2 linked regions of the Pseudosulfitobacter sp. DSM 107133 genome follow. The protein of the gene in region 1 binds, or shares a complex with, the protein of each later gene. Links are inferred from orthologs where the notes say so. Each region holds a gene or a part of one and is shown in the gene's direction. Other genes may lie near its edges. The genes, in order: xseA and DSM107133_RS01060.

Region 1 (3,247 bases):
TCGGGGTCGCCAAAGCGCACGTTGTATTCCACCAGACGCGGCACGCCGTCCTTGATCATCAGGCCGGCGTACAGGATGCCCTGATAGGGCATGCCACGCTTGGCCATTTCATCCATGCAGGGCTTGATGATCTGATCGAGCGCCACCTGCGCGATTTCGTCCGTCAGGACCGGCGCGGGGGAATAGGCCCCCATGCCGCCGGTGTTGGGGCCGGTGTCGCCGTCGCCCACGCGCTTGTGGTCCTGTGCGGTGCCCATCGGTAGCACGTCGGTCCCGTCGCACAGCACGAAGAACGAGGCTTCCTCGCCCTCCATGAATTCCTCGATCACCACCTCGGCGCCCGCCCCGCCAAAGGCCCCGCCGAACATGTCGTCAATGGCAGCCTCTGCCTCGGCCACGGTTTCGGCGATGATCACGCCCTTGCCAGCGGCCAGACCGTCAGCCTTGACCACAATCGGCGCGCCTTGCTGTTGCACATAGGCGCGCGCGGCGGCGGCATCGGTGAAATGCCCATAGGCGGCGGTGTTGGCGCCGCAAGCTTCGCAGATTTCCTTGGTAAAGGCTTTGGACGCTTCCAGCTGCGCCGCCGCCGCGCTGGGTCCGAACACCAGAACACCGGCATCGCGCAAACGGTCGGCAACGCCGGCGGCCAGCGGGGCCTCGGGGCCGACGATGACGAAATCAATCGATTCCGCCTCGACCAGCGCAATCACCGCGCCGCCGTCCTCGATGTCCAGTGTGGCGCATTCTGCCATGGTGGCGATGCCCGCATTGCCGGGGGCGACAATCAACCTGTCACATTTGGGGTTTTGCACCACCGCCCATGCCAACGCATGTTCGCGGCCGCCACCGCCGAGGATCAGAATATTCATGCCGCACACTCCTTGGCCTTTGTTGCCCCGCGTTCTAGTCTGCGCACACCCGCCACACAAGCACACAAGGCACGGCTTATGGACCTGATCGACGACCCTTCCGAGGCTGGCAACTCACCCGAGTTCAGCGTCACCGAGCTTTCGGGTGCGATCAAGCGGGTGATCGAGGGCGAGTTCGGCCATGTGCGCATTCGCGGCGAGGTGGGTCGCGTGTCGCGTCCGCGTTCGGGACATGTCTATCTGGACCTCAAGGACGACCGCAGTGTGATCTCCGGGGTGATGTGGAAAGGCACGGCCAGCCGTCTGCAAACCCAGCCCGAGGAAGGCATGGAAGTGATCGCCACGGGGCGCATCACCACCTTTGGCGGTCAATCGAAATACCAGATTGTCATCGAGGACATCAAACCCGCAGGCATGGGCGCGCTGATGGCGCTCTTGGAAAAGCGCAAGGGCATGTTGCAGGCCGAAGGGCTGTTCGACGAGGCGCGCAAGCGTCCCTTGCCCTATCTGCCCGACATTATCGGCGTGGTCACCTCGCCCTCGGGTGCCGTGATCCGTGACATCCTGCACCGGCTGCGCGACCGGTTTCCGCGCAAGGTGCTGATCTGGCCCGTGGCCGTGCAGGGCGAACGCTGTGCGGCGGACGTGGCCCGCGCCATTGCCGGTTTCAACGCGATGACACCGGGCGGTGCGCTGCCACGTCCCGACCTGCTGATCGTTGCGCGTGGGGGTGGCAGCGTCGAAGACCTGTGGGGCTTCAACGAAGAGATCGTCGCCCGCGCGGCGGCGGCCTCCGAGATCCCGCTGATCTCTGCCGTGGGGCATGAGACGGATACAACGCTGATCGACTATGTCTCGGACCGCCGTGCGCCGACGCCCACTGCTGCCGCCGAACTGGCGGTGCCTGTGCGCCACGAATTGCTGGCATGGCTGGGCGGGCAGGGCGCGCGGATGTCACAGGCGCTGTCGACCACGCTGGTGCGCCGCCGTCAGCGGTTGAGCGATCTGGGACGCGCCTTGCCGCGCCCCGAAGTGCTGGTCGAAGGGCCGCGCCAGCGGCTTGATGTGCTGGGCGACCGTCTGGGGCCTGCGCTGATTGCCGGTGTGCAGCGGCGCAAGGTGAAACTGTCCGAGGCCTCGGGCAGCCTGCGCCCCGCAACGCTGCGCCGGACGGTACAGACCGCACGCCGTGATCTGGACCGTCTCAGCGCACGTCTGGCACCTGCGCTCGCCCGTGCCGTGGCCGCGAAATCCGAGCGTTTTGCCAGCCGTACCGCCCGTTTCGACCCCGCTGCCCTGACGGCCCAGACCGCCACGGCGCGGCGTGATCTGGACCGGCTGGTCGCGGGCATCACCCGTGCGGGACAGGGCCAGACGCAAACCCTGCGCCGCAAGATCGACGCGATGGACCGTCTGCGCGAAACACTTAGCTACAAGGCGACGCTGGCGCGTGGCTATGCGGTGGTCCGCGGCGACGGTGATGTGGTCACGACCAAGGCAGGGGCGAAAAAGGCCGCCACACTTGAGATCGAATTTGCCGATGGCAAGCTGCTGGTCGGCGGCAAGGCAAGCGGGGCGGCGCCGAAGAAAACCGCCCCCAAAGCCCCCGACCAGGGATCGCTGTTCTAGACCGTCGCCACAGGCGTCACCGGAGAGCCCACAGCCGAAGGCAGGCGCAGCGGCGGCGCGGTGATCAGGAACCGCGACCGCCCGTTCGCCCGCAGCCAGTCCGCCAGCGGTGTCAGGTGCCACAACTCGCCCAGCATGATCCCGTTCTTGAACAGGCAATGTTCGTGCAGCGGCAGGGTGGAACAGCACCCTTCGCCGGGGGTGGCGGGATGCGCCTCGACCGCGTAGTTGTCGGCGGCAATCGCGGCGATCCCGCTGTCGGTGATCCATTGCAACAGCCGCGCATCGCGCCCGTCCAGCACCGCGCAGGCGTTGTGCAGGCGGTCCTCGTCCGGGGTTTTGTGCATGTCCAGGATCACTTGTGCAAAGCCTGTGTGCAGCACCAGCATGTCACCCTGTTCAATCTGCACGCCGTCGGCCTCCATGACCTGCATCAGCATGTCGTAGTCAACCAGCGTGCGGTCGTCGCCGAAATGCGCCCGCAGATCGACCATCACACCGCGCCCTTGAATGCCATGGGCGGCGGCGTTCTCGATCCCCAGCGCGGTCGCCCGTGACGTGCTGTGCGGTTTCATGTCCGATCCCACGCCCGCGTCCGACATCTCGTCGGGGGCGATGATGTGTTCGCCCGCGCGGTAGCCGTTGTAGAAGACCTTGTCCGCTGTGCCGCTGCCCGTGGTGTCGAATTGCCCGCCCACATGGCACAATGCGTCCCATTGGGTCGAATATTGCAGGTGTATGATCGC
Region 2 (3,024 bases), 980 kb from region 1 along the record:
ATTCGATAGCCCTTGGCTCTTGGAATGTCAACAACACTGACGTAAGCTCTTGGTCACACAAGACGAGCGAGGCCACGAGAAATGCGTGACACCGGCATGGGTTCGGGACTGGGCGGCGAAAGCCTGCTGTTTCTGACTGACGAACAACTGCGGCAGGGCATCGAGGCGATGTTCTTTGCCTATCGCGGGTTTACCGCCGATCCAGACCGTATTCTGGCGGATATGGCTTACGGGCGTGCGCACCATCGCGCGGTGCACTTTATCAACCGTGCTCCGGGCACGACGGTGAACAACCTGCTGAACATTCTGGGCGTGACCAAACAATCGCTGAACCGCGTGCTGCGCACCCTTATCGCTGACGGGCTGGTGGAAAGCCGAGTGGGCCAAACCGACAAACGCGAGCGTCACCTGCACCTGACCGATGCGGGCCGCGCGTTGGAACAGCAATTGTCCGATGCCCAACGCGCCCGTATGCGCGCCGCCTTTCGCGAGGCCGGGCCAGACGCCGTTGGCGGTTTCCGCCGCGTGCTCGAAGCGATGATGGACCCGGAAATGCGCCGCGCCTATGCGCGCCTGAAGGAAAACGGCGCATGAGCGATTTCGACGTCCACCTGCTGGTTGTTGACGACGACGAGCGTATTCGTACCCTGTTGCAGAAATTCCTGATACGGAACGGATTTCTGGTAACCGCTGCCCGCGACGCGCAGCACGCGCGGCGCATCCTGACGGGGCTGGATTTCGACATGATCATTCTGGACGTGATGATGCCCGGCGAAGACGGCCTCAGCCTGTGCCGGTCGTTGCGCGAAACCAAGACCACACCGATCCTGCTGCTGACCGCGCGCGGCGAAACCGATGCCCGCATCGAGGGTTTCGAGGCCGGGGCAGACGATTACCTGCCCAAACCCTTCGAGCCCAAGGAGCTGCTGCTGCGCATCAATGCCGTGCTGCGGCGTATGCCCGAAACCCCCGCAGAAGACAGCATGCCCAAGATCCTGCATCTTGGCGACATCCGCTATGACCTTGAACGCGGCGAGATGTGGCAAGGTCAGGACATCGTGCGCCTGACCGGCACCGAAATGTTGCTGATGAAGATTTTTTCCGCCCAACCGGGCAATCCGATCAGCCGCGCCAAGCTGGTCGAGGAACTGGGCCGTGACCGCGGACAGGCACAGGAACGCGCGGTTGACGTGCAGATCACCCGCCTGCGCCGCAAGATCGAAAGCGATCCGAAACAGCCGCGATATCTGCAAACCGTGCGCGGGGCGGGCTATATGCTGGCCCCCGACTAACTGCGCAAAAACTGCGGCTTGTGCGTCTGGCATCGGGATACGAAGACCGCTATGTTGACCCAGAAATAACAAGAGGCGCGGCGCGATGACCGATACACCCGTGAACGAGATGAGCTTTGAACAGGCGATGGCCGAGCTGGAGCAGGTTCTGGGCCAGCTTGAGCGCGGTGACGTGGCGCTGGATCAGTCGATCACGCTGTATGAACGCGGCGCGGCGCTGAAAGCCCGCTGCGAAGCCAAGCTGAAAGAGGCCGAGGAAAAGGTCGCCGCCATCACGCTGGACAGCGACGGCAATCCCACCGGCACCACGCCCGCCGACATTCAATAGGCTCATGTTTTCCGACCGGCTGGCACAGGCCACCACGCAGATCCAATCGCAATTCGACACCGTTCTGAACAGTCTGGACGATGTGCCCGTCACCCATGCGATGGCGCACGCCACCCAAGGCGGCAAACGGCTGCGCGGCTTTCTGGTGCTGGAATCGGCGCGGCTGCACGGGCTGGACCCGGCCACGGCGATATGGCCCGCGACGGGGATCGAGGCGATGCACGCCTATTCGCTGGTCCACGACGATCTGCCCTGCATGGACAACGACGACATGCGCCGGGGCCAGCCCACCGTTCACGTCAAATGGGACGAGGCGACGGCCATGCTGGCCGGTGACGCGCTGCATGCGCTCAGCTTCGAGCTGGTTACCCACGACTCAGTCGGCCCCGCCCGCGCCGATCTGGCGCACACGCTGGCGCTGGCCGCAGGGCAACGGGGCATGGTGCTGGGTCAGGCGCTGGACATCGCCGCCGAAACCGCCGACGTGCCGCTGACCCTTGCGCAAATCGAATATCTGCAACGCGGCAAGACCGGCGCGCTGATCGAATGGTCGGCCTGTGCCGGTGCACGCATGGCCGGTGCAGACACCACCCCGCTGCGGACCTATGCACAGGCGATGGGGCTGGCGTTCCAGATTGCCGACGATGTGCTGGACATAACCGGCGATGCCAGCACCGTCGGCAAGGCCACCGGCAAGGATGCCGAGGCAGGCAAGGCCACCTTTGTTTCGCTGCTGGGTCTGGACGGGGCGAAACGCCGCGCATCCGAACTGGTGCAATCTGCCTGCGACGCCCTAGATACTTATGGACCAGATGCCGACGTGCTGCGCGAAACCGCCGCATTTGTCATCCGCCGCGAGAAATGACAGAAGGCCGCCCTATGACGGACCGCCCAAACACCCCCCTGCTGGATACAATCCAGCGCCCCGCTGACATGAAACACCTCAGCGACGCCCAGTTGCATCAACTGGCCGACGAGGTGCGCCGTGAAACCGTGTCAGCCGTATCGGTCACCGGCGGGCATCTGGGTGCAGGTCTGGGCGTGGTCGAGCTGACCGTGGCCCTGCACGCCGTGTTCGACACCCCCCGCGACAAGATCGTCTGGGATGTGGGCCACCAATGCTATCCACACAAGATCCTGACCGAACGCCGTGACCGCATCCGCACCCTGCGCCAAAAAGACGGGCTTTCGGGTTTCACCAAGCGCAGCGAATCCCCTTATGACCCCTTTGGCGCGGCCCATTCCAGCACCTCGATCAGTGCGGCCCTCGGCTTTGCCGTTGCGCGCGATCTGGGCGGTGTCACGCCCGAGGGGTTGGGCGACGCGATTGCCGTGATCGGTGACGGCAGCATGAGCGCGGGCATGGCCTATGAGGCGATGAACAACGCGGGCGATCTGGGCGAA

The links.
Region 2: the proteins of xseA (region 1) and DSM107133_RS01060 are in contact, whole or in part, in a cryo-EM structure (PDB 8TXR), measured with the Escherichia coli proteins. The link is inferred for Pseudosulfitobacter sp. DSM 107133 from one-to-one orthologs.

What each region holds. Positions count from the first base shown.
Region 1 is NZ_CP085154.1:1,200,738-1,203,984, forward strand. Bases 300-3,225 are described here. They hold xseA (exodeoxyribonuclease VII large subunit), read left to right. Parts: upstream 300-950; coding sequence 951-2,501; downstream 2,502-3,225. Other genes in these bases: purD (phosphoribosylamine--glycine ligase), read right to left, coding at 300-872; DSM107133_RS06000 (cyclase family protein), read right to left, coding at 2,498-3,225. In the rest of the region: more of purD, read right to left, coding at 1-299; more of DSM107133_RS06000, read right to left, coding at 3,226-3,247. UniProt on the Escherichia coli protein: Bidirectionally degrades single-stranded DNA into large acid-insoluble oligonucleotides, which are then degraded further into small acid-soluble oligonucleotides.
Region 2 is NZ_CP085154.1:219,019-222,042, reverse strand. Bases 296-2,998 are described here. They hold DSM107133_RS01060 (exodeoxyribonuclease VII small subunit), read left to right. Parts: upstream 296-1,377; coding sequence 1,378-1,620; downstream 1,621-2,998. Other genes in these bases: dxs (1-deoxy-D-xylulose-5-phosphate synthase), read left to right, coding at 2,500-2,998; DSM107133_RS01055 (polyprenyl synthetase family protein), read left to right, coding at 1,625-2,485; DSM107133_RS01065 (response regulator), read left to right, coding at 591-1,292; DSM107133_RS01070 (MarR family transcriptional regulator), read left to right, coding at 296-594. In the rest of the region: more of DSM107133_RS01070, read left to right, coding at 82-295; more of dxs, read left to right, coding at 2,999-3,024. UniProt on the Escherichia coli protein: Bidirectionally degrades single-stranded DNA into large acid-insoluble oligonucleotides, which are then degraded further into small acid-soluble oligonucleotides.